DNA from 2 places in the Nonomuraea sp. CA-143628 genome. Region 2 is predicted to be linked to the other one. Evidence: riboswitches for the same ligand, from Rfam matches in the RefSeq annotation. Region 2 holds a riboswitch; the other holds the start of a gene.

Region 1 (15,018 bases), 650 kb from region 2:
CCAGTAGGAGAAGATCGGGTCCGTCGGATAGCTGACCAGCCGGACGCCCGGGGTGCACAGCACGAACCCCTTGCGGCTGCCGACCAGCCGCGTCACGCCCAATTTGTCCTTGGCCTCCACGAGCCACCGGTAGTCCTTGACGGTCCCGTACTGGGGCAGCAGCCGTTCGCCGTCCATGCTGTGCACCGGGCTGCCCTTGGGCATGCAGTCCTCCACGGTCGCGAACTGCGCGATCGTGTTGCGCGGCAGGCCGGGGATGTCCCGGACGTACGCCGTGGCGGGCGGGTCCGTCGCGGACCTCGTCGCAGTGGGCACCATGCTCGCGGTGGGCTCTGTACTCGCCGTCGGCGAGCTCACGGGGGACACCGCCAGCTGTTCGCGCGCCCGCAGTCCCACCACCCCGATGGCCACCACACAGGCCGCCGCCGCCAGGGCCAGCCCCCATCTCGGCCACTTCAGCCGTGCCCGCCTCCGTAGGGCACGCGACAGAAGCAGCTCGGGATCCACCGGCCGCGCCTGGCCGGCCAGCCTGCTCAGGGCCTCGGTGACCGCGCGTTCGTCGACTGTCATCTCAGGCCTCCAGACGAACTGTCTCGCCCACCAGCTCGCGCAGCCGCTTCACGGCCTGGTGGGTCTGGCTGCGTACGGTGCCGATCGAGCACCCCATGATCCTGGCGACGTCGGACTCCGGCAGATCCTCGAAGTAGCGCAGGACCAGCACGGCCCGCTTCTTGACGGGCAGCCGGCGCAGGGCCTGTTCGAGCGTGAGCCGGTCGTCGACCCGCTCGGTGCCGTCGCCCGCGATCCGCTCGGGCAGCGTCTCGACCACGCGCTCGCGCCCCCAGCGCGGGCTACGCCACCGGCCGACCTGCTCGTGGTACATGACCCGGCGGACGTACGCCTCCGGATCGCCCCTGATGCTCCGCCATCGGTCCGCGGTTCTGGCCAGCGCGCTCTGGAGGAGATCTTCCGCGGCGTGCTGGTCGCCGGTGAGCACGTACGCCAGGCGCATGAGGCTGTCTGATCGCGTCGTGACGAACGACGTGAAGACTCGTAGGTCGTCCGGGTGCAACTCGCCTCCCCTGCTCTGGGTCTCGATCACTAAAGACGTATGAGAGGGTCCAGATCTATGGCGAGACAGCAGACCCGGCAGGGCGCGTGGCCATTCCGTGATAAATGTTGACCTGTCAGGAGGTGGCATGAGCCAAGAAGGCCCATCGGGCGAATATCCGTACCAGCCCTACGGCGCACCATACGGCCAGCAGCCCCCGCCACAGTACGGTTACGGCTATCCTCCGCCCCCTCGGCCGTCCGAGGGGCCGAAGGCCACCGCCATCGTCGCGCTGGTGCTCAATCTGCTCTCGATCGTCGGTTGTTGCAACATCTTCGCGATCCCCGGGGCCATCCTCGCGGGCATGGCGCTCGGCCGGTCGAGCACGCAGCCCGCCAGTGCCAAGAGCCTGCTCGCATGGTGCTGGACACTGTTCGGGGTGGGCCTCGCGCTGAACCTCGCCGTCTTCCTCTTCCTCGGCCTCAACGGCTACCTCGACGACTGATTACCTGTTCGGGGACTGTTCTTGCCGTCTGATGTGTTGGATAGGCGTCAACCGTAGAAGGGATGTCCGTGAACGACGGCCCGCTCATCGTCCAGTCGGACAAGACGCTGCTCCTCGAAGTCGACCATGAGAACGCCGGCGAGTGCCGCAAGGCCATCGCGCCGTTCGCCGAGCTCGAGCGCGCCCCCGAACACGTGCACACCTACCGCGTCACCCCGCTGGCGCTGTGGAACGCGCGCGCGGCCGGGCACGACGCCGAGCAGGTCATCGACGCGCTGATCAGTTTCAGCCGCTATCCGGTGCCCCACGCGCTGCTCGTGGACATCGCCGAGACCATGGCCAGATACGGCCGGCTCAAGCTGGAGAAGGACCCGACCAACGGGCTGATCCTGACCTCCACCGATCGGGCCGTGCTCGAAGAGGTGCTGCGGTCCAAGAAGATCCAGCCCATGCTGGGCGAACGGCTCGGCGACGACTCCGTGGCCGTGCACCCGAGCGATCGCGGCAACGTCAAGCAGGCGCTGCTCAAACTGGGCTGGCCCGCCGAAGACCTCGCGGGCTACGTCGACGGCGAGCACCACAAGATCGAGCTGCTGCAGGACGGCTGGAGCCTGCGGCCCTACCAGCAGGACGCGGCCGACGCCTTCTGGCACGGCGGCTCCGGCGTGGTCGTGCTGCCCTGTGGCGCCGGCAAGACCATCGTCGGCGCGGCCGCGATGGCGCACGCCCAGGCCACCACGCTGATCCTGGTCACCAACACGGTGAGCGCGCACCAGTGGAAGCAGGAGCTGCTCAAGCGCACCACGCTGACCGAGGACGAGATCGGCGAATACTCCGGCAGCAAGAAGGAGATCCGCCCGGTCACCATCGCCACCTACCAGGTGATGACCACCCGGCGGAAGGGCGTCTACAGCCACCTGGAGCTGTTCGACGCGCGCGACTGGGGTCTGGTCGTCTACGACGAGGTGCACCTGTTGCCCGCGCCGATCTTCCGGATGACCGCCGACCTCCAGGCTCGCAGGCGCGTCGGGCTGACCGCGACGCTGGTGCGCGAGGACGGCCGCGAGGGCGACGTGTTCTCGCTGATCGGCCCCAAGCGCTACGACGCGCCCTGGAAGGAGATGGAGAACCAGGGCTGGATCGCCCCCGCCGACTGCGTGGAGGTCCGGGTCACGCTGACCGACGAGGAGCGGCTGGCGTACGCGATGGCCGAGTCCGAGGAGCGCTACCGCTTCTGCGCCACCACGCCGTCCAAGACCCACGTGACCGAGGCGCTGGTCCGCCGGCACCTGGGCGAGCAGGTGCTGGTCATCGGCCAGTACATCGACCAGCTGGACGAGCTGGGCGAGCACCTCAACGCTCCGGTGATCAAGGGCGAGACCAGGGTCAAGGAGCGCGAGCGGCTCTACCAGGCCTTCCGCGACAAGGAGATCCAGGTCCTGGTCGTGTCGAAGGTGGCGAACTTCTCCATCGACCTGCCCGAGGCGGCCGTGGCCATCCAGGTGTCCGGCACGTTCGGGTCGCGTCAGGAGGAGGCGCAGCGGCTCGGCCGGGTGCTGCGGCCCAAGGCCGACGGCGGCGGCGCCCGCTTCTACACGGTGGTCAGCAGGGACACGGTCGATCAGGAGTTCGCGGCGCACCGCCAGCGGTTCCTGGCCGAGCAGGGTTACGCGTACCAGATCATCGACGCCGACGACGTGCACGGCGGGGTGTAGCACCAAGAGGCGAGGCCCGGCCGCTCACCCTCCGAGCGGCCAGGCATCGACGTCGTCACGTCCACGAGACTCCGCGGGCTGTCGACAATCGAACCACCCCCCTCACCAGCGTGCTACGCCGCTGCGCGCCTCAATCAGCCAGCGACATACCCCCATGATCCGGCAAATGCACCTGATATGCCCGAATTCTCGGTTATTGGCAGGTTGTCGTTATCTGGCGAGCAGGCCGCCCAGGAAGAGCACTCCTTCGGCGGCGATCCAGGCGGCCACACTCACGCCCATGAACCGGCTGAACACGCGTGGGTCGTTCCTTGCGGAAGGCACCAGCCAGGCACCGGCCGTACAGCAGGCCGCGGCCACGGCGAACAACCCTGACAGCGTCGAGACCGAGCCGAGCCGCTGCGAACAGCCCGCCGCGGACTCACCCCCCGCGCAGAACGCCTCCAGCCCCCACCCCGCGAACACCGACAACGCCCACAGCGCCGCCAGCAGGAAACTCGCCACTGTCGGGATGATCGGGGAGAAAACAAACCGTACGCGGGCCACGGTCCCTCTCTACCCCGGCTAAATGCTTTGGAAGCCTGCCGGACACACCACTAAGCTGGTCGATTCGCTGCCTATACCACCTCCGTTACTTCGACCAGGGAGGCACTTTCGCATGCCCGCACACCAGCTGGCCCCCGACATACCCGCCGACGTGCTCGCGGCCGAGCAGGCCCATCTGGCCGAGTCGAGAGCCGCGCTCCAGGCCATGCGGCTGCACGCCCAGTCGCTGTCGGCCGACGCGGCCGGCGACTGGGTGTCCCAGCAGATCCTGCAGTCGCTGCTCGACAAGCGGGTGGCGGCGCTGGCCGACCACCCCGACACCCCGCTGTTCTTCGGCCGCCTCGACCGCTCGGCGGACGACGACCTGCCCCCCACGATCTACGTCGGCCGCCGCCACGTGCACGACGGCAGCAGCCGTCCGCTGGTGATCGACTGGCGCGCACCGGTGTCCCGGGCGTTCTACCAGGCCAGCCCCGCCGACCCGATGAGCGTCGCGCGGCGGCGCCGGTTCGGCTATCACGGCGGCCTGCTGACCGCGTTCGAGGACGAGCCGCTCGGCGAGGGCGGCGACATCGGGCCGTCGAAGATCCTGACCGAGGAGATCGAGCGCCCGCGCACCGGCCCGATGCGCGACATCGTCGCCACCATCCAGCCGGACCAGGACGAGATCGTCCGCGCCACGCTCACCCAGACCGTCTGTGTACAGGGTGCGCCAGGCACCGGGAAGACCGCCGTCGGCCTGCACCGGGCCGCGTACCTGCTGTTCACCCACCGCGAGCGGCTGGCCAGGTCGGGCGTCATGATCGTCGGCCCCAACCGCGCCTTCCTGTCCTACATCTCCTCCGTGCTCCCCGCGCTCGGCGAGGTCAAGGTCGACCAGACCACGGTGGCGGGCCTGCTCGGCGAGCACGCCACGCCGGAGGATCCGATGGTCTCGGCGCTGAAGGGCGACGCCCGCATGGCCGCCGTGCTGGAGCGGGCGCTGTGGCTGCACATCGTGAAGCCGGAGGAGGGCGTCGTCTACAGCAAGGGCGCCTACCGCTTCCGGGTGGCCGACTACGAGGTACGTGAGATCGTCGCCTCGCTGCGCGGCACCACCCGCTACGGGCCCGGCCGGGCGGCGCTGGCGCAGCGGCTCGCGCACATGGTGCTGGTACGCATGGAGCAGCGCGGCGAGTCGCCCGACGACCGGGTGCAGGACGCCGTGGCCAGGTCCAAGCCGGTCAAGCAGCTCGTCGACGCGGTCTGGCCCAAACTGGTGCCGCAGCAGGTCCTCTTCAAGCTCCTCTCGGACCCCGAATTCCTTGCAAAAGCCGCCAAAACCGATTTGTCGCCTGACAAGCAGCAAATGTTGCTATGGCAGAAACCGTACCGAGGCTGGAAGTCCGCGAAGTGGTCGGCGGCCGACGCCGCGCTGCTCGACGAGCTCGGCGACCTGATCGAACGCACGCCCTCGCTCGGCCACCTGGTCGTCGACGAGGCGCAGGACCTGTCGGAGATGCAGCTGCGCGCGCTCGGCCGGCGCTGCCGCAACGGCTCGGCGACCGTACTCGGCGACCTCGCCCAGGGCACCACGCCGTGGTCCACCAGCTCGTGGGAGACCGTGCTCAAGCACCTGGGCCAGGACGAGGGCGAAGTCACCGAGCTGACGCTGGGCTTCCGTGTGCCGCGCGAGGTGCTCGACTACGCCGCCCGCCTGCTGCCGTCGATCGCCCCGGCGCTGGCCCCGCCGCGGTCGCTGCGCCCCGGCGTGGGCTCGCTGAGCGTACGCCCCGGCGGCGCGGTCGCCGAGGCCGCGCGCGAGGCCATGGCCCGGGAGGGCTCGATCGGCGTGATCGTGCCCGACGCCCTGGTGGCGGAGGTGTCTGGGCAGCTCGAAGGGCTGGCCCACGCCGTGCTCGACCCCGACACGACCGAAGAGCACCGGCTGCTGATCGTCCCGGCGACACTGGCCAAGGGCCTGGAGTACGACCACGTGATCGTCGTCGAGCCGGCCGACATCGTGGCGGCCGAGCCCCGCGGCCTCGCCAGGCTGTACGTGGTGCTCACCCGTGCGGTCACCTCGCTCACCGTCCTGCACGGAAAGGCCCTGCCTGCCCAGCTGGCCGTATAACCGCGCGACCGGGCGCGGTGACCGGCCGACAGGCCGTCTGACGCGCGGGCGGGCACGTCGCCTCGCGAGACCGACGCACTCCTAGGATGGCTGGAGTAGTGGAGGATCTCTACCAAGGAGGACGCCGTGCCCGCACCGCTGCCACACGAATACCTGCCGTCGGTCCCCTCGCTCACGGTCCAGAGCAACGACATCGCGGACGGGGAGAGGCTGGGGGACCTGCACGTCTTCGACAAGTGGGGCATGACCGGCCAGAACCTGTCACCCCACCTCCAGTGGTCCGGCGCCCCGGCCGAGACGCAGAGCTACGCCGTGACCTGCTACGACCCCGACGCCCCCACGGGCAGCGGGTTCTGGCACTGGGTGCTCTTCGACCTCCCGGCCTCCGTCTCCGAGCTGCCCACGGGCGCCGGCACCGCTCCTGAGTTCAAGGGCCTGCCCGCGGGGGCCACGCACGCGCGCAACGACTACAACAGCAAGGACTACGGCGGCGCCGCTCCCCCTCCCGGCGACCCGCACCGCTACATCTTCACGGTGCACGCGCTGGGCGTGGCCGAGCTGGGCGTCGACAGTGACGCCAGCCCTGCGGTGGTCGGCTTCAACATCACCGCCAACACGCTCGCGCGCGGCCACATCGTCGCCCACTTCGGCGTCTGATGATGGAAGCAGCCTCGGGGGTGAAGGTACGACACGGCGGGCTCGATGACGTGCCCGCCGTGCTCGACTTCTGGCTCCTGGCCGCTGAGGGCACCGACCGGCGCGACTCGCCCGACAAGGTGGTGGCGCTGATCGAGCGCGACCCGGAGGCCCTGCTCCTCGCCGAGCTCGACGGGGAGCTGGCAGGCACGCTCATCGCGGGCTGGGACGGCTGGCGAGCGCACCTCTATCGCCTCGCCGTCCACCCGTCCCACCGCCGTAAGGGCATCGCCACCACGCTCCTGGCCGCGGCCGAGTCCCGTTTCGCCGCCTTCGGCGCCTTCCGCGCCGACGCCATGGTGCTGGACGACAACGTCTCCGCCCATGGGGCGTGGTCCGCCGCCGGCTACGCGCTCCAGCCCATGTGGTCGCGCTGGGTCAAGCCCCTTAAATGATCACATGTACGGCTCTTCGCACAAAAACAGACCGGCCCGGACGACGTGCGTCCGGGCCGGTCTGGTGAGAAGAGACCTGGTCTCTGGTGAAGAGACTTAGAAGTCCATGTCTCCGCCACCGGGCATGCCGGCGGGGGCGGCAGGGGTCTTCTCGGGCTTCTCGGCGATGACCGCCTCGGTGGTGAGGAAGAGCGCCGCGATGGAAGCGGCGTTCTGCAGCGCCGAGCGCGTCACCTTGGCCGGGTCGATGATGCCCGCCTCGAACATGTTGACGTAGTCGCCCGAAGCGGCGTTGAGGCCCTCACCCGGGGTCAGGTTGCGGACCTTCTCCACCACGACGCCGCCCTCAAGGCCGGCGTTGACGGCGATCTGCTTCAGCGGCTCCTCGAGCGCCTTCTTCACGATCGCGGCACCGGTGGCCTCGTCGCCATTGAGCTCGAGCTTGTCGAACGCCTTGGCGCCCGCCTGCAGCAGCGCCACGCCACCGCCGGGGACGATGCCCTCCTCGACGGCCGCCTTCGCGTTGCGAACGGCGTCCTCGATGCGGTGCTTGCGCTCCTTCAGCTCGACCTCGGTCGCCGCGCCGGCCTTGATGACCGCCACGCCGCCGGCCAGCTTGGCCAGCCGCTCCTGGAGCTTCTCACGGTCGTAGTCGGAGTCGGTCCGGTCGATCTCGGCGCGGATCTCGTTGACCCGGCCGGCGATCTGCTCGGGGTCACCGGCACCGTCGACGATGGTGGTCTCGTCCTTGGTCACCACGACCTTGCGGGCGCGGCCCAGCTGGTCGAGGGTGGCGTTCTCCAGCTTGAGGCCGATCTCCTCGGAGATCACCTGGCCGCCGGCCAGCGTGGCGATGTCGCCCAGCATGGCCTTGCGGCGGTCGCCGAAGCCCGGAGCCTTGACCGCGACGGAGCGGAACAGGCCACGGATCTTGTTGACCACTAGGGTGGCCAGGGCCTCGCCCTCGATGTCCTCGGAGATGATCAGGAGCGGCTTGCCGGACTGCACGACCTTGTCGAGCAGCGGCAGCAGGTCCTTGTTGGCCGAGATCTTCGAGTTGACGATCAGGATGTACGGGTCCTCGAGCACGGCCTCCATGCGCTCGGAGTCCGTCACGAAGTACATCGACGTCATGCCCTTGTCGAAGCGCATGCCCTCGGTGAGCTCAAGCTCGAGGCCGAAGGTGTTGCTCTCCTCGACGGTGATGACGCCTTCCTTGCCGACCTTGTCCATCGCCTCGGCGATGAGCGAGCCGATCTCGGGGTCGGCGGCGGAGATGGAGGCGGTGGAGGCGATCTGCTCCTTGGTCTCCACGTCCTTGGCCAGCTTGGACAGCTCCTCGCTGACCCGCTCGACCGCCGACTCGATGCCCTTCTTCAGCGACATCGGGTTGGCGCCGGCGGCGACGTTGCGCAGGCCCTCGCGCACCAGCGCCTGGGCGAGCACGGTGGCCGTCGTGGTGCCGTCACCCGCGACGTCGTCCGTCTTCTTGGCGACTTCCTTGACCAGCTCGGCGCCGATCTTCTCCCACGGGTCCTCGAGCTCGATCTCCTTGGCGATGGACACACCATCGTTGGTGATCGTGGGAGCGCCCCACTTCTTCTCCAGCACGACGTTGCGGCCCTTGGGACCCAGGGTCACCTTGACCGCGTCGGCCAGCTGGTTCATGCCGCGCTCGAGACCGCGCCGGGCGTCCTCGTCAAACGCGATCATCTTGGCTGCCATAAGGCTAGACCTCCCAGATGCAGGGTGGCTTCAATGGACCGAGCCGACGCCCGCGACGGCATGGGCCTGCATCTCCGTTCGGCAGACCCCATCGTCCCGATCCAGTGTTGGCACTCTCGAACAGAGAGTGCCAACGAACTGTTTAGCACTCTACCCTGCCGAGTGCAAGCTGAGACACCCGCATGCCCAGGTCAGTCAGTACGGCGGGCCCATCCGGACCCGCCGTAGCCGAGTCGACGAAGGATGAGTGGCGGTTTCGCCCGGACTGCGCTGCCGTGCGACCTGCCGGTACATACCAGCTTCGTGAGTTCAGACCGCTCGCACGGACTCCGCTTGGGGGCCCTTCTGCCCCTGCGTGATCTCGAACTCGACGCGCTGGCCTTGTTCGAGCGAGCGATAGCCATCCATCATGATCGCTGAGTAATGGACGAATACATCCTTGCCACCGTCTACCGCGATGAAGCCGTAGCCCTTGTCCGCGTTGAACCACTTGACGGTGCCCTGCGCCACTTCCGACTCCTCTTACTGGGCTCATAGATCCCGCCCATTCCTACGCGAGACCCTCAATCGCCTGACATATGGAGAAATAACCAGGCGATCGCCCTCGACCATACCTGTGGCACAGCGTTTGGCAACAGAGTCAATCAACAAATTACGCATTTCATCGGCGAGTGAGTCGTTCAACGTTGAATTGTCGGAAAAAACAGAAGGCGCCCCAGATGGGAGCGCCTTCTGAAGTGAGCGGGTGACTACCCTCCGGCGACCGCCGGGATGATGGAGATCTGCACGCCCTCGGGGGCGGCCGTGTCAAGTCCGTCGACAAAACGGACATCCTCTTCGCCGACATAAACGTTGACAAAACGACGAATCTTGCCCGATTCATCCAGAATTCTCGCGCCGATCCCCGGGTAGTCGGAGTCGAGCTTCGCCAGCACGTCACGGAGAGTCGCGCCCTCCCCACTCACTTCCGCGTTACCACCGGTGTAGGTGCGCAGAATGGTGGGAATCCGCACAGAAACGCTCATGATTAACTTGCCTTTCCTGGTTGTCAGACAGCCGCGCGGAACGCGTCGAGCGAGGGCCGGATCACTGCCGTGGGCTGGGCGTCGTCGGCGACGGCGTCGAGCGTCTTGAGCCCGTCGCCGGTGTTGAGCACCACGGTCTCGGCCTCCGGGTCGAGCTGCCCGGTCTCGACGAGCTTCTTCAGCACTCCCACGGTGACGCCGCCGGCCGTCTCGGCGAAGATGCCCTCCGTGGAGGCCAGCAGCTTGATGGCGGCGACGATCTCGGGGTCCGTGACGTCCTCCACCGCCCCGCCGGTGCGGCGGGCGATGTCGAGCACGTACGGGCCGTCGGCGGGGTTGCCGATGGCCAGCGACTTGGCGATGGTGTCGGGCTTGACCGGCTGGACCACGTCGTGGCCGGCCTTGAAAGCGGCCGACACGGGAGAGCAGCCCTTGGCCTGCGCGGCGAAGATCTTGTAAGGCCGGTCCTCGACCAGGCCGAGCGCGATCAGCTCCTTGAAGCCCTTGTCGATCTTGGTGAGCTGGGAGCCGGAGGCCACCGGGATGATGATCTGCTCGGGCAACCGCCAGCCGAGCTGCTCGGCGATCTCGTAGGCGAGCGTCTTGGAGCCTTCGGCGTAGTAGGGCCGCAGGTTGACGTTGACGAAGCCCCACTTGTCGCCCAGCGGGTCGCCGATGAGCTCGGAGCAGAACCGGTTGACCTCGTCGTAGGAGCCGTCGATGGCGACCAGCTTGCCGCCGAACACCCGGGCCATGGCGATCTTGGCCTGCTCCAGCCCGGCGGGGATGAACACACAGGCGTCGAGCCCGGCCCTTGCGGCGGCGGCCGTGACCGCGCCCGCGAGGTTGCCGGTGGAGGAGCAGGAAAGGGTGTGGAACCCGAAGTTACGCGCCGCCTCGACGGCGATGGCCACCACCCGGTCCTTGAAGGAGTGGGTGGGATTGCCCGAGTCGTCCTTGACGTACAGGGACTTGATGCCCAGCGCGCGGCCGAGATTGCCGGCCTTGACGAGCTTGGTCCAGCCGGGGTTCATGTTCGGCTTGGTGGCGACGTCGACGGGCACGGGGAGCAGTGAGCGGTAGCGCCAGATGTTGGCGGGGCCGGACTCGATGTCCTTCCGGGTGACGTCACCGAAAGAGTAGGCCGCTTCGAGCGGCCCGAAACACTCCAGGCAGGCGAAGCTGGGACCGAGTTCGTAACGGGTGCCGCACTCGCGGCAGGAGAGAGCGACAGCGGGTCCGAAATCGTGCGACATGAAGCGAGGCCTTCCCTCATCTTCGCCTGCGGCCACCTTGACCGCAGACCGGAATTGGCACCTGTCCCGGTCGGCCTCGCGAGGTCGCGAGTCTGAATCCGGGAGGGTTGCCGGGGCTTCGCAGGGCCGGTCCCTCCACCCCTCTGGATGAGCAATATTCAGTTGTCTGGCCTGACTCTACCTGGCCAGGCGCGTCAAGCCACCAACCGTCTCACGAAGCGAGACGTACAGTCTCAGTGAAACTTTCAGCGGTAGTCCTCCCCCAGGACGCCCTGAACGTACTTGCGCGCCTGGTGGATGCGGGATTTCGCGGTGCCGAGCGGGATGCCGAGCTGCTCGGCGACCTCGTTGTAGTCGAGCTGCACGATGTCGCGCAGCACGAGGGCCTGGGCCAGGTCGGGCTTGCTGGCCTCCAGCGACTCCATCGCGTCGAGCAGGTCGAGCCGCGATCCGGCGATCACGCTGACCCGCCGCGCGTCGGGCTTCTGCATGGGGAGCTCGTCGGAGGTCTGCTCGGCCGAGCGGCGCTTCAGCGTGCGGTAGGTCGTACGGGCGCAGTTGGCCGTCACGATGTGCAGCCAGGTGCTGAACCTGGCCCGCCCCTCGAAGCGCCCGATGTTGCGCGCCACGGCCAGCAGGGTGTCCTGGGAGGCTTCTTCCGCATCCTGGTGATAGGGCAGGATTCGGGCGCAATGGCGCAGCACGTCGGGTTCGATCCGCCTCAGGAGTTCGCCCAGTGCGCGATGATCTCCGGCAGCGGCGGAGCGGGCGAGTTCCTCGGTTAGGTCATCAAGCGCCATAGCTGGGATCCTATGGTCGGAGGGAGCTTTAATGAACAGCGTCCTGGTCGCCTCTAACAGAGGACCCGTCTCGTTCACCGTCTCGGACGACGGTGTGCTGACGATGAAGCGCGGCGGTGGCGGCCTGGTGTCCGGGCTCTCCGGGGTCCTGAAGGACGACGGCGTGCTGTGGGTCTGTGCTGCTTTGTCCGACGGTGACCGCGGTGCCGTACGCCAGGCGCCCGGCGGCCGGCTCGACCAGGCCGGCTACGACACCGGCGCGCTGCGGATGCTCGACATCCCGCCGGCCACCTTCCACCGCGCCTACAACGCCGTGGCCAATTCCACGCTGTGGTTCGTCAACCACCTGCTCTACGACATTCCCAACGCGCCGCTGTTCGGCACCAGGTTCGAGCGCGAGTGGGAGTCCTACCGCGACTACAACGGCGCGTTCGCGCTGGCGCTGGCCGAGGAGGCCGGGCACGAGGCCCGCGTGATGGTCCAGGACTACCACCTCACGCTGACCCCGGCGATGCTCCGCGCCGAGCGGCCCGACCTGCGCATCGCGCACTTCAGCCACACGCCGTGGGCCCCGCCCGAATACTTCTCGCTGCTGCCCGACGACGTCGCGCGCGAGGTGCTCGAAGGCATCCTGGGCGCCGACCACGCCGGCTTCCTCACCGAACGCTGGGCGGGGGCGTTCATGGACTGCTGCCGCGCCCTGCTCGGCGCGGAGGTCGACCGGGCCGGCCGTACGGTCACCCACGAGGGCAGGACCACCCGCATCGGCGTGCACGGCCTCGGCGTCGACGGCGAGGCGCTGTGGGCACGGGCCCACGAGCCCGACGTCGAGTCCAACATCGCCGCGATCAGGGAGCAGGTCGGCGACCGCCGACTGATCGTCCGCATCGACCGCACCGAGCTGTCCAAGAACATCGTCCGCGGGCTGGTGGCCTACCGGGAGTTCCTGCTCGCCCATCCGGAGTGGCACGGCCGGGTGGTGCATCTGGCGTTCGCCTATCCCAGCCGGCACGACCTGCCCGAATACCGCGAATACACCGCCTCGGTGCAGCGCTGCGCCCAGGAGATCGAGGACGAGTTCGGCACCGAGGACTGGGACCCGCTGATACTCAACGTCAACGACGACTACCCGCGCTCGCTGGCCGCCTACCGGCTGGCCGACGTGCTGCTGGTCAACCCGATCCGCGACGGCATGAACCTGGTGGCCAAGGAGGGCCCGATCCTGTCGCCGCGCGCCGCGCTGGTGCTCTCGCGCGAGGCGGGCGCGGCTGCCGAGCTGGGCCCGCACGCGCTCCTGGTCAACCCCTACGACGTGAGCGGCACGGCCGTCGCGCTGCACGACGCCCTGGTCATGCCCGAGGAGGAGCGCATGAACCGCCGCGATCGGCTGGAGGCGGCGGCCACCGCGCTCCCGCCGCAGAAGTGGTTCGCCGCCCAGCTGGACGCGCTGGCCTAGCATGTCGGCGATCTCAGAGAGCACCCGGCTGACCAGGGACCGGCCGACCTGGCTGATCTACCTGATCCTCGGCACGTTCGCCACGTTCGTCTACGGCCTGAGCGCCGCCCTGCCGCTCCTCCGCCTCCAGCAGCGGACCTCCGGCACGGTCGCCGGCCTGCACGGCACCGCGATGGCCGTGGGCACGATCCTGGCCGGTCTCTCCCTCCCGCTCCTCACCAGGCGCTATGGCAGGCGGGTCACCACCTGGATCGGCCTGGCCGGGATGAACGCGGGCGTGCTCCTGATCGTGCTGTTCTCCGCGCTGCCCCTGACGCTGCTCGGCTATGGCGTGGCCGGCGGCTTCGGCTCGATCGCCCTCTACAGCGCCATGGCCGCCCTCAGCGAGCACCACGGGCCGGCCGGCCCGGCCGCGCTGAGCGAGGCGAACGCCGTCGGCGTCGTGGCGGGCGTGGCGGCGACCTTCCTGCTCAGCGCGGTCGCGCAGACCGCGCTCGGCTGGCGGGCCGCGCTGCTCCTCACCCCCGCGCTCACCGCGCTGCTGGTCGTGACGATGGCGCGGGTCTGGCCCCCGGCCACGACCGTGGCGGCCTCGCCCACCGGCGAAGGACCGGCGCCGCCCGGGTGGCGCTTCTTGGTGGCGGGCGGCGTGCTGTGCTGCTGCGTGGCGCTGGAGTTCTCGTTCAACCTGTGGGCCGCCGAGCTGTTCGCCGCGCGCACCGGCCTGAGCGCGGCCGCCGCCGCGACCGGGCTGACCGCGTTCCTGGCCGGGCTGGCGGCGGGCCGGTTCGCCGGCGCGTACCTGGCCTTACGCCTGCCGCCCGCGCGGCTCTTCCTGGGCGCCCTGGCGGTCACCGCGGTGGGCTGGCTGCTCTTCTGGTTGAGCACCTGGCCCGTCCTGTCCTACGCGGGTCTCGCGCTCAGCGGGCTCGGCGCGTCCCTGCACTTCCCGCTCGCGATGGCCGCGCTGATCACGCACGCGGGCGACCGGCCCGACCGGGCCGGCGCGGCGGCGCCGATCTGGGCCGGGTCCGCGATGGCGCTCGGGCCGCTCGCGCTCGGCGCGCTCGCCGACGGCTTCGGCACCTGGAACGCGTTCCTGCTGGTCCCCGCCCTCATCGGCCTGGCCGCCGGCGGCGTGCTCATCGCCAGGCCGCGCGCCTGAGCGCTTATCGCCAGGTCGCGTGCTTGAGTACGCCGGGCAGGCCGGGGGTGTTCCATGAGTCGACGACGAGGACGCCGCTCTTGGGCAGATACCACTCCCGCTGGACGAAAGTGGCCCGCTTCTTGCCCGTCCCGGAGACGCAGGTGCCCTTCCACGCGCGGTAGTACGCCTTGTGGCCGGGCCCGACCTGGCGCAGCCCCTTGGCCGCCGCGCCGTTGAACGTCTGGCCCCACTTGCGGTTGAGCGGGCAGGGCTCCACGTCGGTCGCTGAGTAGAAGGGCTGGTCGGGCGTGTACGGATTGAGCTCGTGACCCACCTTGATGGCCGCGGGCCCGAGCACCCAGAAGCCGCGGCACTCCGGTGTGAAGTACTCCCCCTTGGGCTTGGCGCACTTGCCGGTGACGACATGGATCCAGTCGCCCTTGCCGTACACCTTCCATGAGCTCGGAAGGGACAGCGTCAGCCCTTGGCGCAGCTTGAGCGGATGGCTCGCGGTGCTCGCTGACGCAGGGGCGGCCGGGACGAGGAGGGCGGCGGCCACGGACAGGCCCGCCACGGCAAGGTATCTCT
Region 2 (15,018 bases):
GGGTCCCAGTGGATCTCGCGCCCGTCGGCGAGTTTCCGGACCTGCTCCAGCGGGGTCTCGGTGGTGATCTCCTCGCCGAGCGCCTCGGACACCGCCCCGTACAGGGTGATGCGCGGCCACTCCGGGATGCCCAGATCCACCTCGACGCCGTCGTGAACGACCACAGAGGTGCCCAGGGCGGCCACGACGGCCTTCTGGTACATCCGCTGGGTAAGGTCGGCCATGTCGTTGTAGTCGAGGTAGGTGCCGTACGCCTCGATCATGGTGAACTCGGGGTTGTGCGTGGAGTCCGCGCCCTCGTTGCGGAAGTTGCGGTTGATCTCGAAGACCTTCTCGATGCCGCCGACCACGAGCCGCTTCAGGTAGAGCTCGATCGCGATGCGAAGGTAGAGCTCCATGTTGTACGCGTTGATGTGGGTCTTGAACGGCCGGGCCGCCGCGCCACCGTGGATCGGCTGCAGCATGGGCGTCTCGACCTCGAGGTAGCCCTCCTCGTGCCAGAAGTCGCGCACCGCGCGCACCGTGGCGCTGCGGATGCGGGCCATCTCCCGGGCCTCGTCGTTGACGATGAGGTCGACGTAGCGCTGGCGTACGCGGGCCTCGGGGTCGGTGAGGCCGACGTGCTTCTCCGGCAGCGGGCGCAGGCACTTGGCGGTGATCTGCCAGCGGTCGGCCAGGATCGACAGCTCGCCGCGGCGGGAGGTGATGACCTCACCCTCCACACCCACGTGGTCGCCCAGGTCGACGTCGCGCTTCCAGGCCGCCAGCGACTCTTCGCCGACCTTGTCGAGCGAGATCATCACCTGCAGGTCGCCGCTGCCGTCGCGGAGCGTGGCGAAGCAGAGCTTGCCGCCCACGCGGTTGAGCATGACGCGGCCCGCGACGCCGACCTTGTCACCGGTCGCGGTGTCCGGATCGAGGGCCTGGTATTTCTCCCTGACCTCCGCGTTGGTCGCCGTGCGGGGAAAGGTCACCGGGTAAGGATCGACGCCCTCACTGCGAAGGCGGTCGAGCTTCTCCCTCCGGATGCGCATCTGCTCGGGAAGTTCGTCGCTCACAGCATCAAAGCGTAGGGGATATGGCGAACTGCAAGGACTCGTCACCTCTCTGCAGGGTGGCTGCAAGAACTCTCCCGTACAAATGCCACATCGAGCTCAGGGGGGAACCGGCAAGGCGCCGGCCCAGGGGGAGCTCAAGGAGAGATCATGATGAAGAAGCTCGCGACCGGCCTCGCCGCCGTCGCCGCCACGAGCGCGCTGGCCCTTGCGCTGCCGTCGGCCGCCAGCGCCAGCACCGCGGACTCCGACTCCTGGGGTCCGGTTTACTCGCAGCACTACCAGGCCAAGGCCTCCGGCTGGGTCAGTGTGGATTGGGCCGACGACGACCACGAGTCGAACACGATCACTGTCAGGGGCAAGCTCTGGGACCTGGACAACCGCAGCTACGACGAGGGCGGCAAGTGCGCGTACGTGAAGTTCCAGGCCAGCGACTTCGACGACAACTGGTCGACGGTCTACACCAAGAAGTACTGCGGCTACCCGGCCTTCAAGCGCTTCTCCTTCGACAGCGACGACGTCTCCAGCCTCCGCGTGAAGGTCTGCCAGATCGACCTGCACGGCTCCTACCCGCGCAACTGCGGCAGCTGGAGCTCCATCTACACCGGCGACTCCGAGACCGAGTAACCGGCCAGGTAGAGACGGTCCACGAACGCAAGCGGCCCCCTCACCCGAGCGGGGGGCCGCTTGTTCATGCCGTGTTCCGGTTGTAGATCAGCCGCAGGCCGATCAGGGTCAGCCACGGCTCGTGCACGTCGATCGAGCGCGACTCACCCACCACCAGCGCCGCGTGCCCGCCGGTGGCCACCACCGTCACCTCGTCGGGGTCGTCGGCCAGCTCGGCCGTCATCCGCTCGACGATGCCGTCGACCTGGCCCGCGAAGCCGTAGATGATGCCGGCCTGGAGCGCCTCGACGGTGTTCTTGGCGATGACCGAGCGCGGCCTGACCAGCTCCACCTTGTGCAGCTGGGCGCCCGCCGCCGCCAGGGCGTCGACGGAGATCTCGATGCCGGGCGCGGTGACCGCGCCGATGTACTCGCCCTTGGCCGACACCGCGTCGAACGAGGTCGCGGTGCCGAAGTCGACGATGACGCAGGGGCCGCCGTACTGGTCGATGGCCGCCAGCGCGTTGACGATGCGGTCGCTGCCGACCTCCTTGGGGTTGTCCATGCGGACGGGCACGCCGGTGCGTATGCCCGGCTCCACGATCACCGCGGTCACATCGCCGTAGTAGCGGCGGCACATCTCGCGCATCTCGTTGAGCACGCTCGGCACAGTCGAGCAGATCGCGATGCCGCTGACATCGGCTCCCTTGAGCAATGGGGACTGGGCGAGCAGCCCTTGGAGCACGACCGCGATCTCGTCGGCGGTGCGGCGGGCGTCCGTGGCCAGCCGCCAGTGCTCGATGACTTCCTCGCCCTCGAACAGGCCGAGCACCGTGTGCGTGTTGCCGACGTCGATCGTTAGCAGCATCGATTACCCCCGTAGATCCAGTGCGATGTCGAGGGCCGGCGCCGAGTGCGTGAGCGCTCCCACCGCAAGGTAGTCAACGCCAGTTTCGGCCACAGCACGGGCCGATTCCAAGGTCAACCCTCCACTAGCCTCAAGCTTCGCCCGATTTCTCACGATGTGGACGGCTTGGGCGGTCTCCTCGACCGTGAAGTTGTCGAGAAGGATCTCCTCGGCGCCTTCTTCGAGCACCGGGCCGAGCTGATCGATCCGGTCCACCTCCACCTCGATCGGCAGCTCCGGATAGCGCTCTCTCACCGCGCGGAACGCCTCGGCCACGCCACCGGCGGCCACCACGTGGTTGTCCTTGATCAGCGCCGCGTCCGACAGGGACATCCGGTGGTTGACGCCGCCGCCGCACCGCACCGCGTACTTCTCCAGTGCCCGCAGCCCGGGCAGCGTCTTGCGGCTGTCACGCACCCTCGCCCGGGTGCCGCTGACCGCCTCGACCCACCTTCCGGTCAGTGTCGCGATGCCGGACAGGTGCGTGACCAGGTTGAGCGCGGTGCGCTCCGCCGTCAGCAGGCCCCTGACCGGGCCCTCCACGGTCATCAGTACGTCGCCCGCCCGGACGCGCTCGCCGTCCTTGGCCCGCCGCTCCGTACGGGCCGCGCCCAGCCGGACGAACACCGCCTCGGCCACGGCCAGCCCGGCGACGATGCCGTCCTTGCGGGCCACCACGTCCGCGACCGCGCGCTGCTCCGCCGGAATGGTGGCCAGGCTCGTCACGTCGCCCGCCTCCTGGAGATCCTCGGCGAGCGCCCGGTCGATCAGCGCGTCGATCTCCGCCGGATCCAGCCCGGCGGCGGCGAGCTCCTGCGCCAGTCGCGGCGGCGTGGTGTCGCCGTGCGGCGTGTACGTCATCTGGGGCCCCTCCTCGGTCAGGGTCACGTCCAGGTGGCCCAGCCAGTCATTGTCGTCTCGGTCGGGGAAGTCCTCGCGCCAGTGCGAGCCGCGGGTCTCCAGCCGGGCCCAGGCGGCGCCGACCAGCACGGTGGCGACGGTCAGCAGGTTCGTGGCCTCCCACGACTCCGTACACGGCTGCACCTGGACGGGGGTCCAGCGGGCGTCGCGGAGCGCCCGCGCCGTCTCCGCGAGCGACTCGCGGCTGCGCAGCACGCTCGCTCCCCCGCTCATGCGGGCCTGGACCTTGGTACGGATCCGCGGGTCGGCCAGGCCCGTTGCCGTCTGAGCCCGCTGTATCGGCGCCTGCTCCCCGGCCCCGCTCACCGCGTGGATGTCCGCGGCGATGCGCTCGGCGAAGACCAGGCCCTCCAGCAGCGAGTTGGACGCGAGCCTGTTCGCGCCGTGCACGCCCGTGCAGGCGACCTCGCCGCACGCGTACAGGCCCTCGATGGAGGTACGGCCGTGCAGATCGGTCCTGACCCCGCCGCTGGCGTAGTGGGCGGCCGGGGCGACGGGGATGGGCTCGGTGGCCGGGTCGATGCCGTGCTCGCGGCAGACCGCGTAGATCGTGGGGAAGCGGGTCTTCCACCGCTCCGCGCCGAAGTGGCGGCCGTCGAGGAAGACGTGGCTCTGCCCGCTCTCGCGCATCGTGCGCATGATGGCCTTGGCGACGACGTCGCGCGGCGCCAGGTCGGCCAGCTCGTGCACGCCGTTCATGAACGCGCGGCCCTCGTGGTCGATCAGGAAGGCGCCCTCGCCCCTGACCGCCTCGGAGATCAGCGGCTGCTGCCCGGTCGACTCCTCGCCGAGCCACAGCACCGTGGGATGGAACTGGACGAACTCGATGTCACGCACCACGGCCCCCGCCCTGAGCGCGAGCGCGACGCCGTCGCCGGTGGAGACGACGGGGTTCGTGGTGGACGCGTACACCTGCCCCATGCCGCCGGTGGCCAGCACGACCGCCCGCACGTGCACCGCGCCCACGCCGTCGCGGGCGCCCTCGCCCATGACGTGCAGCGTCACGCCCCTGGCCCGGCCGCGCGCGTCCGTCAGCAGGTCGAGGACCAGCGCGTGCTCGATGACCTCCACCGCGCCCGCCCTGACCGCCTCGACCAGCGCCCGCTGCACCTCGGCTCCGGTGGCGTCGCCGCCCGCGTGCACGATCCTGTCGCGCCGGTGGCCGCCTTCCCGGGTGAGCTGGAGCTCGCCGTCGGGGGTCCGGTCGAACCGGGCGCCGCGCTCCATCAGCCGCCGCAGCGCGCCCGGCCCCTCGGTCACCAGCGTCCGTACGGCCCGTACGTCGCACAGGCCCACTCCGGCGATCAGCGTGTCGCTCAGGTGCTCGTCGGGGCTGTCGCGCGGGTCGAGCACGGCCGCGATCCCGCCCTGGGCCCATCGGGTCGACCCGGACGAGAGCACGTCCTTGGTGACGACGAGGACCTTGGCCGCGGGATCCAGCTCGGCATAGCGCAGGGCCACGGTCAGCCCCGCGATGCCGGAGCCCACGACGACCACGTCCGCCTCGGCGATCCAGCCGGGATCGGGGGCCGTCAGTCGGAGGGGAATCGCCGGTGCACTCATGGAGTCTCCTCATTGAGGCGATTTCGTCAACATGACGATAACCCACGAGCGAAGGTGGTGCCTCCGGGGGGTGGCTCAGCCCTCCGGGTACGCGTAGAGCTGTGGCGATGCCTCTGTCAGGCCGGATCGAGCGACAGGACGGCGTTGTCGATCAGCCGGGTGGTGCCGACCTTGGCGGCCACCGCCAGCACCGCCTCGCCCCGATACGACTCGCTCACCTCGGCGAACGTGGCCGGATCGACGAGCACCAGGTAGTCGAGCGCGAGCCGGGGAGCCGCGCCCTCGAGCACGGCCAGCGCCGCCGCCCGGATCCTGGCCGGGACGGGCTCAGCCGCCCCTTCCGCAAGGGCCGCCGCCTCCGCCGCGCCCGCCCGTAGGGCCCTGGAGAGCGTGAGAGCGACCTGCCGCTCGTCGGCGGACAGGTAGCGGTTGCGGCTCGACAGCGCCAGGCCGTCTGGCTCGCGGACGGTCGGCGCGCCGACGATGTCGATCGGCAGGTCGAGGTCGGCGACCATTCTGCGGATCATGGCGAGCTGCTGGGCGTCCTTCTGCCCGAAGACCGCCACGTCGGGCTGGACGAGGTTGAACAGCTTGAGCACCACGGTGAGCACACCGTCGAAGTGGCCGGGCCGGACGGCGCCCTCGACGATCGTGCCCATCTCGCCCGACTGGACGCTGACCTGGCGACCGGCGGGGTACATGTCGTCGGCCGACGGGGCGAAGACGACGTCCACGCCCTCGGCCCGGCACGCCTCCAGGTCCGCGTCGAACGTCCTCGGATAGCGGGAAAAATCCTCGTTTGGCGAAAATTGCAGAGGATTGACGAAGATGCTGACCACGACGTGGTCGGCGCGGACGCGGGCCTCGCGGATCAGGGAGCGGTGACCCTCGTGCAGCGCACCCATGGTGGGCACCAGCGCGACGCTCCCCTCGCCGCGCGCCTTGACCAGGTCGGTGCGGTTCTTGGCGACGATCAGGTCCATATGTTGCCTCCGAGCGCGTCGAGCAGGCGCTCGGCCTCTTCGGGCTTCAGCAGCCCCGCGGCGAGCGCGCGGTCCGCCGTGAGCCTAGCGAGGGCGATGTAGGCGTCGGCCGCCTCGGGTGCCGCCAGGATCAGCGCGTCCACATGCTTGCGTACGGTGCCCGCGTCGCCCCGCACCACCGGACCGGTCAGCCCGGCGATGCCGAGCCGCAGCACGTTGTCGAGCGCCGCGCCGAGCAGCGGGCCGAGCATGATGCCCGGGTGCTCCACACCGATGCCCCGCAGGAGCTCCTGCGACTCGGCGATGAGCGTGACCATGTGATTGGCCGCCCCGGCCAGGGCCGCGTGGTAGAGGGCGCGGTCGGAGTCGGCGATCCAGACCGGCTCGCCGCCCATCTCGATCACCAGGGCCTCGGCGATGGGCCTGAGCGTGTCGGGCGCCGTCACGCCGAACGAGATGCCGGTGATGCGGTTGAGGTCGTCGTCCCTCCCGGTGAACGTCATCACCGGATGGAGCGCGAGCGGCAGCGCGCCCGCCCTGGCGGCCGGCTCCAGCACCGACAGCCCGTACGCGCCGCTGGTGTGCACGAGCAGCTTGCCCCGCAGGTCCGCGCCGGTCGACGCGAGACCGTTGACCAGATCGGGCAGCGCGTCGTCAGGCACGGTGAGCAGGATCAGCCCGGCCGTCTTGACGACCTCCTCGGGCCGGGTCGGCCGCACGCCGAGCCGCTCCGCCGCCCACCGGTGCGAGGCGTCGGAGACTCCGCTGGCGGCGACCACATGGTGTCCGGCCTGCGCCAGTGCGGCACCGAGCACCGAACCCACCTTGCCCGCGCCCAGCACGCCCACGGCCAGCCGCGCCGGCCGATCCCCTGCGTCCATGACGTCCACCCCTGTCGACCCTGATGGCACTGCCGCCCAGAGTAACGGCCGTTCGCGACTGCGTACGTGACCAGGCTTTTGCCGCATGTTGAGTTACCCACAAAAGGGACAAGGGCATACAAAACATGCACCCCCTGTCGGAAGAGATGAGGAGAGGGGTTCATCTCGTGGTGGCGGGCGCCGAGTTGACGACCCGACGCCCGCGTTGATCTACGGGGGGCCTACTTCGTGAGATAGTCCAGGGCATGTGGCTCACCTGGCGCGCCGCGATGCAGCACGCGCTGTACGGCGAGGACGGTTTCTACCTCCGCGAGCGCCCTTCGGGCCACTTCCGTACGTCGGTCAGCGCCTCGGCCGCCTTCGCCGACGCGGTTCTGGCCCTGCTCACCCAGGTCGACGCCGACCTCGGCGCCCCGGACAGCATCGACCTGGTCGACATCGGCGCGGGAGAGGGCGCCCTGGTCGCCCGCGTACTCGACGCCGCCGACCCAGGGCTGCGCGCCAGGCTCAACATCACCGCCGTCGACCTCTCGCCCCGACCCGACGACCTGCCCAAGAGCATCGACTGGCGGCCCCGGATCCCCTCCGTCATCACCGGGCTGGCGATCGCCAACGAGTGGCTGGACAACGTCCCGCTCGACGTGGCCGAGCAGACGGCCGATGGGCCGCGGCTGGTTCTGGTCGACACCGAGACGGGTGAGGAGCGGCTGGGCGACCCCGTGTCCGACACCGACCGCGCCTGGCTCGACCGGTGGTGGCCGTCGCTGGGCCGTATCGGCTCGCGCGGGGAGATCGGGTGCCCTCGGGACGCCGCGTGGGCGGCCGTGGTGACCCGGCTCAGGAGGGGTCGCGCGGTGGCCATCGATTATGCACACCCTGTGGATAACCGTCCGTGCCATGGCACACTCACCGGCTACCGAGATGGTGCGGTCGTCGCGCCCATCCCCGACGGCACCTGCGACATCACCGCTCACGTGGCGCTCGACGCGTGCGCGGAGGCCGGGCGGCGGGCCGGTGCGATATCCACAGGCTTGTCCACACAGCGCGATGCGCTAAGGGCTCTGGGGGTCACCGGCACGCGTCCGCCCATCGACCTCGCGCACGCCGATCCGACGGCCTACCTCCGGGCGCTGGCCTGCGCCTCGGAGGAGGGCGAGCTGATCGACCCGAGGGGGCTCGGCGGCTTCGGCTGGCTCGTCCAGGAGCGCCTCTGACCCGTCGGCGAAGCTACTTCCACCCCCGGAGGGAGCTCCTCCCCAGGGACCCCAGCCACGGCGGACCGGCTACTTCCGCTCCCCCCGAAGGGGGTTCCTCCCCAGGGACCCCAGCCACGACGGACCGGCTACTTCCGCTCCCCCCGAAGGGGGTTCCTCCCGAGGGACCACAGCCACGACGGACCGTCACAGAGACCGTGACAGTCGTGAGGAGGGGACCCCCTCCGGAGGAGCGGAAGCGGACGGTCCGCTGTGGCTGACGTCCTTAGGAGGGGACCCCCTCCGGGGGAGCGGACCGTCCGTCGGGGCCGCGCTAACCCGTCGTCAGGTCGAGGGACTTCAGGCCGCGGATGACGTAGCCCGGCTTCCATTCCGGCTCGCTGACGAGCTCCAGCTTCGGCGCCCGTTCCAGCAGGGCGCCGAACGACTCGATCAGCTCGATGCGGGCCAGCGGCGCGCCCAGGCAGAAGTGGATCCCCGCCCCGAAGGAGATGTGCGGGTTGTCCGGCCGTCCCACGTCGAGCCGGTCAGGGTCATCGAACACCGCCTCGTCGCGGTTGGCCGAGCCGAACAGCAGCGCGACCTCGGCCCCGCGCGGGATCTCGACCCCGTGCACCTCGATGTCCTCCAGCACCCACCGCTCGAACATCTGCAGCGGCGTGTCCCAGCGCATCAGCTCCTCAACGGCCGTGGGCAGCAGACTCCGGTCCTCGCGCAGGCGTACCAGCTCGGCGGGGTTCCTGAACAGGGACCACCAGCCGTTGCCCGTCACGTTCACGGTCGCCTCGTGACCGGCGTTGAGCAGCAGCACGCAGGTGCCGACCAGCTCGTCCTCGGTGAGCTCCTCGATCGCCGCGAGCGCGCTGATCAGGTCGTCGCCCGGCCGGACGGCACGCTCGCGGGCCAGGTCCGCGAGGTAGGCGGCGAACTCCGCCGCCGCCTTGGCGGCCACGTGCTGCGACTCCACGCTCGGGTTCAGCTCGTACATCCGGCAGATGTCGGCCGACCAGGGGCGCAGCAGGTGCCGGTCCGCCTCGGGTACGCCGAGCATCTCCGCGATGACGGTCACCGGCAGCGGCTCGGCCACCTCGGCGATCAGGTCGCCGCCGCCTTTCTCGACGAACGCCCCGACCAGCCCCTCGGCGATCGCCCTGACCCGGGGGCGCAGCGACTCGACCATGCGCGGGGTGAACGCCTTGGAGACCAACCGGCGCAGCCTGGTGTGCACCGGCGGCTCGACGTCGAGCATGCCGGCCCTGGTCACCCGCCAGAACGGCTCCTGGAACGCCGGCTCCTCCGGCCTGCCGAACTCCTCGTGCGTGGCCACGTGAAGGTAGGAGCGGCCCAGGCGACGGTCTCTGAGCAGCGCGTTGACGTCCGCGTGCCGGGAGATCAGCCACTGCCCCGTCGGCTCGAAGTAGCTGACGGGGGCCTCACGCCTCAGCTCCGCGTACGCGCCGTAGGGGTAGGCAACAAAATCCGGATTCCAGGGATCGAATCGCACTTTTTCATCTTATGAGGAGGTTTGCTTGGCGTGCCTGCTCCGCATCCGGATGTTGAGCAGCTCCACGATCACCGAGAAGGCCATCGCGAAGTAGATGTAGCCCTTGGAGATGTGCTGGCCGAGCCCCTCGGCGATGAGCACCACCCCGATCAGCACCAGGAACGCCAGAGCCAGCATCTTGATGCTCGGATGCTTGTCCACGAACCTGCTGATCGGCCCGGACGCGAACAGCATGACCAGCACCGCCACGATCACCGCGGCGACCATCACGCCGAGCTCGTCCACCATGCCCACGGCGGTGATCACCGAGTCGAGCGAGAACACCACGTCCAGGATCATGATCTGCACGATCACCGAGGTGAACGACGTGACGGCCCGCCCCTTGCCGCCCTCCTCCTTCAGCTCCATGCTGTGGCCGATCTCGGTGACGCTCTTGGCCAGCAGGAACAGGCCGCCCAGCAGCAGGATCAGGTCACGCCCCGATATCCCGTAGCCGAAGACCTCGAACAACGGCGTGGTCAGCCGGACCACCCACGACAGCGCCAGCAGCAGGAGCAGCCGGCTGATCAGCGCCGCGCCCAGGCCCATGACCCGGGCCTTGTCGCGCTGCTCCGGCGGCAGCTTCCCGGCCAGGATGGAGATGAAGATGATGTTGTCGATGCCAAGAACGATCTCTAGTGCGACCAGGGTGAAAAACCCGATCCAGATCTGAGGGTCGGCCACCCAGTCCAGCATTAGGTACTCCTCACAGCAGGGGTTTCAGTTACCAACGAGGCAGGGGCCGCATAAGTTCGCGGTTGCGATTCATGGCCGGGTGTCGGTTATAGTGCGGATGTAGGTCATGAGTGCCAGCGCACAGCCCCGGCTTGCTGGCCGGCAACCCTCGCGTCCGCGGCGGGGTGCCCCGGGTGAAGACCTGGTCCGCCACGAGGTGTGGTGGGCAAGCGCGGGCTCGCTGGGTGTTCCGGGGGTCCGATGGCCCCAGGAGGTTCGCCGTGTCCACGTTGACGATCTTCAGCTCCCTGCCCGCCCAGGCCACCGACGCGCCGGCCGTCGAGCGCGCCCGTCCGATCCCCGCCGTGCTGGGCGCCGATCTGGAAGTGCCGGTCAAGGGCGGCAAGCTGGTGACGTACGCCAACCTCGACTACGCGGCGAGCGCCCCTTGTCTGGAGCCGGTCAGCGCCGCCGTCACCGCCGCGCTCCCGGCCTATTCCAGCGTGCACCGCGGCGCGGGTTACGCCTCCCAGCTCACCACCGCCCGCTACGAGCAGGCCCGCCACACGGTCAGGGCCTTCGTCGGCGCCCGCCCCGACGACGCCGTGATCTTCACCCGCAACACCACTGACGCGACGAACCTGCTGGCCCGCTGCCTGCCCGAGGGCACGACCGCGGTCGTCTTCGACACCGAGCACCACGCCTCCCTGCTGCCCTGGACGCGGTCCGTACGCCTGGCGCCGCCCGCCTTCCCCGGCGCGGCCGTCCGCGCCGCCGACGAGGCCCTGGCCGGGATCGACGGCCCCAAGCTGCTCGTGGTCACCGCCGCCTCGAACGTCACCGGCGAGCTCTGGCCCATCGCCGCCCTGGCGCACATCGCGCACCGCCACGGAGCCCGCATCCTGGTGGACGCCGCCCAGCTGGTGCCGCACCGGCGGCTCAACCTGACCGCGCTCGACCTCGACTACGTCGCCTTCTCCGGGCACAAGCTCTACGCGCCCTTCGGGGCCGGGGTGCTGGTCGGCCGCCGTGACTGGCTCTCCTCCGGCGAGCCGTACCTCAAGGGCGGCGGCGCCGTACGCTCCGTCGACGAGGACATCGAGTGGCACGAGGACGCCGAGCCGCGTCACGAGGCGGGCACCCCGAACGTCCTGGGCGCCATCGCCGTGGCCGCCGCCTGCGACGCGCTCAGCGCGACCGGCTGGACCGCGCTGGTGCGCGAGGAGGAGCGGCTGATCGCCCGGCTCCGGTCCGGGCTGGCCGCGATCGAGGGCGTGCGCGAGCTGTCGCTGTGGGGGGCGGACCAGCCGCGCGTGGGCATCGTCTCGTTCGTCGTGGACGGACACTCGGCGCGCGAGGTGGCCGAGGTGCTGTCGGGCGAGTACGGGATCGGCGTGCGTGACGGCAAGTTCTGCGCGCACCCGTTCGTCCGGCACCTGCTCGGTACCGCCGATGGCGGCTGCGAGGACGACACGGCCTCCGCGGTCCGCGCCTCGATCGGCATCGGCACCACGGAGGAGCACGTGGACCGCCTCGTCGACGCCCTCCGCGACCTCGCCGCCCGCTGAGGTCAGGCGCTCGGTGAACGTCCGTGTGACGGCTCGTCCACGTTCCTCATGTCATCGTCCCGGGCCGTCGGTTGCACCGGCCTGGGGGCGGTGTCCGCCTCCGATGGGGCCTCCGGCCTGATGGAGGTGGCCGGCGCGTGGCCGGCGAGATCCTGCTCGGCCGCGCGACGCTCGGCGCGCCGCCGGTAGCTGTTGTGCAGGATGCCGTCGATGCCGAGCCGGCCACCGCCCACCGCCACGAGCAGCAGGCAGGCCACGGCCAGCGCGCCGGCGAGCTCCCAGCCGCCGTTCTGGATCAGGACACCGCGGGCGCCGTGGACGAAGATGATCGCGCCCAGCATGTTGACCACCAGCCCGAGGGCCGCCAGCCGGACCAGCAGGCCGATGATGAGCAGGATCCCGCCGACGGTCTCGACGAGGATGGCGAACCCGGCCGAGAGCCACGGCAGCGGAATCCCCATCTGGTTGAAGGCGGCGGCCGTGACCGGTACCCCGATCTGCATCTTCTGCCATCCGTGGGTCACGAAGATCACACCGATCACCACCCGCGAGATCAGGGCGGCAAGATCGAAAAGAATTCTTTGCACGGTTTTCTCCCCCCGTTCCCGATGTTCCTCCCCTGTCCAGTGGGCGGAATGCACCGATATAGGGTTCCTTGACCTCTTCCTGTGCTGGATCACCACGACTGCCGGTGGCAGCATTGCCATATGACGGAACGCGTGGTCGGGATCGGCGTCGGGGCGAAAGAGCTGGCCACCGAGGACATGATCCTCAATATCGGCCCGCAGCACCCGTCGACGCACGGGGTGCTCAGGCTGCGGCTCACCCTCGACGGTGAGCGCATCGCCACGGCCGAGCCGATCATCGGCTATATGCACCGGGGCGCGGAGAAGCTGTTCGAGGTCCGCGACTACCGGCAGATCATCATGCTGGCCAACAGGCACGACTGGCTGGCCGGGTTCGCCAACGAGCTGGGCGTCGTGCTGGCCGCAGAGCGCATGCTGGGCATGGAGGTGCCGGTACGGGCCGTGTGGGCGCGCACGCTGCTGGCCGAGCTCAACCGGGTGCTGAGCCACCTGATGTTCCTCGGCTCGTACCCGCTGGAGCTGGGCGCGATCACGCCCATCTTCTACGCCTTCAACGAGCGCGAACGCATCCAGGCCGTGATGGAGGAGATCTCCGGCGGCCGGATGCACTACATGTTCAACCGGGTCGGCGGGCTGAAGGAGGACCTGCCGTACGGCTGGCTGGACCGGGTTTCCGAGACCGTCGCCGAGACCCGGCGCCGGGTGCCCGACATCGAGAATCTCATCCTCGACAACGAGATCTTCCTGGCCCGTACCAAGGGCGTCGGCGTCCTGACCCGCGAGCAGATCCTGCAGTACGGCGTGAGCGGCCCCATCGCCCGCGCCTCCGGCGTCGACCTCGACCTGCGGCGCGACCAGCCGTACCTGGCCTATCCCGAGCTGCCGGTGAAGGTGGTCACGCGCGGCGCGGGCGACTGCCACGCCCGCTTCGAGATCCTGCTCGACCAGCTCAGAGTCTCGCTGGACCTCGCCGACGCGTGCGTCGACCGGCTGCGCTCGCTGCCGCCGGGCCCCATCAACCAGCGGCTGCCCAAGGTGCTCAAGGTGCCGGAAGGCCACACGTACGCCTGGACCGAGAACCCGCTCGGCATCAACGGCTACTACCTCGTGTCCAAGGGGGACAAGACTCCATGGCGGCTGAAGCTGCGCTCCGCGTCCTACAGCAACATCCAGGTGCTCCGGGAGATGCTGCCCGGGCATCTGGTGGCCGACATGGTGGCGATCCTCGGCTCGATGTTCTTCGTCGTGGGTGACATCGACAAGTGACCGACGTCGCGACTCCGCAGCGGGACAAATATGTCGACTGGCTGCGCGCTCTCAGTCTGATCGTGGTGGTGGTGTGGCACTGGGCGTTCACCATCCTGCAGTGGAAGCCCGAAGGGCCCGAACCGACCAGCCCGCTCGGCTTCACCTCGGGGTTGTGGATACTCACCTGGCTGCTTCAGGTGCTGCCGCTCTTCTTCTACGTCGGCGGCCACGTACACCTGCTGTCGTGGAGCCGCGCCCAGGCCCGCGGCATCGGCATCGGCCGGTTCGTCTGGCGGCGCATCCGCGCGCTGGCCGCGCCCGCGCTCGTGCTGTCGGGCGTGTGGATCACCATCGGCGCGGTCGTGACCTGGATGTTCCACGTCGAGTGGATGTGGCGGGTGGTGCTGCTGGTGCTCAGCCCGCTCTGGTTCCTCGGCGTCTATCTGGTGCTGATCGCGCTGCTGCCCGTGGCGTTGTGGCTGCACCGCCACTACGACGTGCTGGCGCTCATCTGGCTGGGCGGCGCCGCCCTGGTGATCGACGTGGTCCGCTTCCGATACGGCGTCGAGTGGGTCGGCTGGCTGAACATGATCATCGTTTGGGGGCTGGCCCACCAGGCCGGCTTCTTCTACGACCGGATCGTCATCCTGCCCAGGCGCTATGACGTGGGGGTCCTGTGGACCGGGCTGTTCGCCCTGTTCGGCCTGGTCTACTCGGGCATCTATCCGGGCTCGATGGTCGGGGTGCCGGGCGACAAGTGGTCGAACATGGCGCCGCCCACCTTCGTCATCGTGGCGCTGCTGCTGTTCCAGATCGGCCTGGTGGAGGTGTTGCGGCCGTCGATGGAGCGTGTCCTGGAGAAGCCCGGGTGGCGCCGGGTCAACGGCACCATCAACCGCTACGCCCTGCCGCTGTTCCTCTTCCACACCACGGGGATGGCGATCGCGCTGGGTCTGCTGTGGTGGTTCTTCGGCACGCTCGGCGGCGAGGTGCCACCGGACCTCAGATGGTGGCTGGAACGCCCGCTCGCCATCCTGGGCCCGCTGATCTGCACCCTCCCGGTCATCTACCTCTTCGGCCGCAAACGAGCCCCTGCCGAACAAGTGCCTGACAAGAGTTGACCATGGCCGCTAGCTTGGGCCCATGACGGCCGGCATCGGGTTCCTGGCTACTCCGGAGGATGAGCGCATCATCCAGGCCGCCATGCGGGAGGGCGAGCAGGCGAGTGACGTGATCCGGCGCGCGCTCCGCCTGCTCGAACGGGAGG

The links. A riboswitch is a leader RNA that binds a small molecule or an ion and turns the genes downstream of it on or off. The one in region 2 is predicted to bind S-adenosylmethionine.
Region 1: linked by a shared signal. The riboswitch ahead of thrC (threonine synthase) and the one ahead of ACQP2T_RS01835 (aminotransferase class V-fold PLP-dependent enzyme) in region 2 are both predicted to bind S-adenosylmethionine.

Annotation. Positions count from the first base shown of each region.
Region 1 is NZ_CP192072.1:1,023,314-1,038,331, reverse strand. Features, by position in the region: gene ACQP2T_RS04975 (hypothetical protein) at 1-570, opposite strand, end outside; gene ACQP2T_RS04970 (SigE family RNA polymerase sigma factor) at 572-1,102, opposite strand; gene ACQP2T_RS04965 (hypothetical protein) at 1,200-1,556, shown strand; gene ACQP2T_RS04960 (DNA repair helicase XPB) at 1,619-3,271, shown strand; gene ACQP2T_RS04955 (hypothetical protein) at 3,482-3,775, opposite strand; gene ACQP2T_RS04950 (HelD family protein) at 3,930-5,930, shown strand; gene ACQP2T_RS04945 (YbhB/YbcL family Raf kinase inhibitor-like protein) at 6,057-6,587, shown strand; gene ACQP2T_RS04940 (GNAT family N-acetyltransferase) at 6,608-7,021, shown strand; gene groL (chaperonin GroEL) at 7,118-8,746, opposite strand; gene ACQP2T_RS04930 (cold-shock protein) at 9,056-9,256, opposite strand; gene ACQP2T_RS04925 (MoaD/ThiS family protein) at 9,496-9,771, opposite strand; gene thrC (threonine synthase) at 9,795-11,027, opposite strand; SAM riboswitch class I at 11,041-11,181, opposite strand; gene ACQP2T_RS04915 (RNA polymerase sigma factor) at 11,273-11,827, opposite strand; gene ACQP2T_RS04910 (alpha,alpha-trehalose-phosphate synthase (UDP-forming)) at 11,859-13,283, shown strand; gene ACQP2T_RS04905 (MFS transporter) at 13,285-14,448, shown strand; gene ACQP2T_RS04900 (hypothetical protein) at 14,453-15,018, opposite strand, start outside.
Region 2 is NZ_CP192072.1:372,686-387,703, reverse strand. Features, by position in the region: gene lysX (bifunctional lysylphosphatidylglycerol synthetase/lysine--tRNA ligase LysX) at 1-1,034, opposite strand, end outside; gene ACQP2T_RS01875 (hypothetical protein) at 1,206-1,682, shown strand; gene ACQP2T_RS01870 (type III pantothenate kinase) at 1,747-2,529, opposite strand; gene ACQP2T_RS01865 (L-aspartate oxidase) at 2,533-5,052, opposite strand; gene panC (pantoate--beta-alanine ligase) at 5,169-6,035, opposite strand; gene ACQP2T_RS01855 (Rossmann-like and DUF2520 domain-containing protein) at 6,026-6,916, opposite strand; gene ACQP2T_RS01850 (SAM-dependent methyltransferase) at 7,162-8,130, shown strand; gene ACQP2T_RS01845 (cytochrome P450) at 8,444-9,634, opposite strand; gene ACQP2T_RS01840 (TerC family protein) at 9,644-10,369, opposite strand; SAM riboswitch class IV at 10,472-10,587, shown strand; gene ACQP2T_RS01835 (aminotransferase class V-fold PLP-dependent enzyme) at 10,630-11,916, shown strand; gene ACQP2T_RS01830 (DoxX family protein) at 11,919-12,503, opposite strand; gene ACQP2T_RS01825 (NADH-quinone oxidoreductase subunit D) at 12,624-13,769, shown strand; gene ACQP2T_RS01820 (acyltransferase family protein) at 13,766-14,872, shown strand; gene ACQP2T_RS01815 (hypothetical protein) at 14,895-15,018, shown strand, end outside.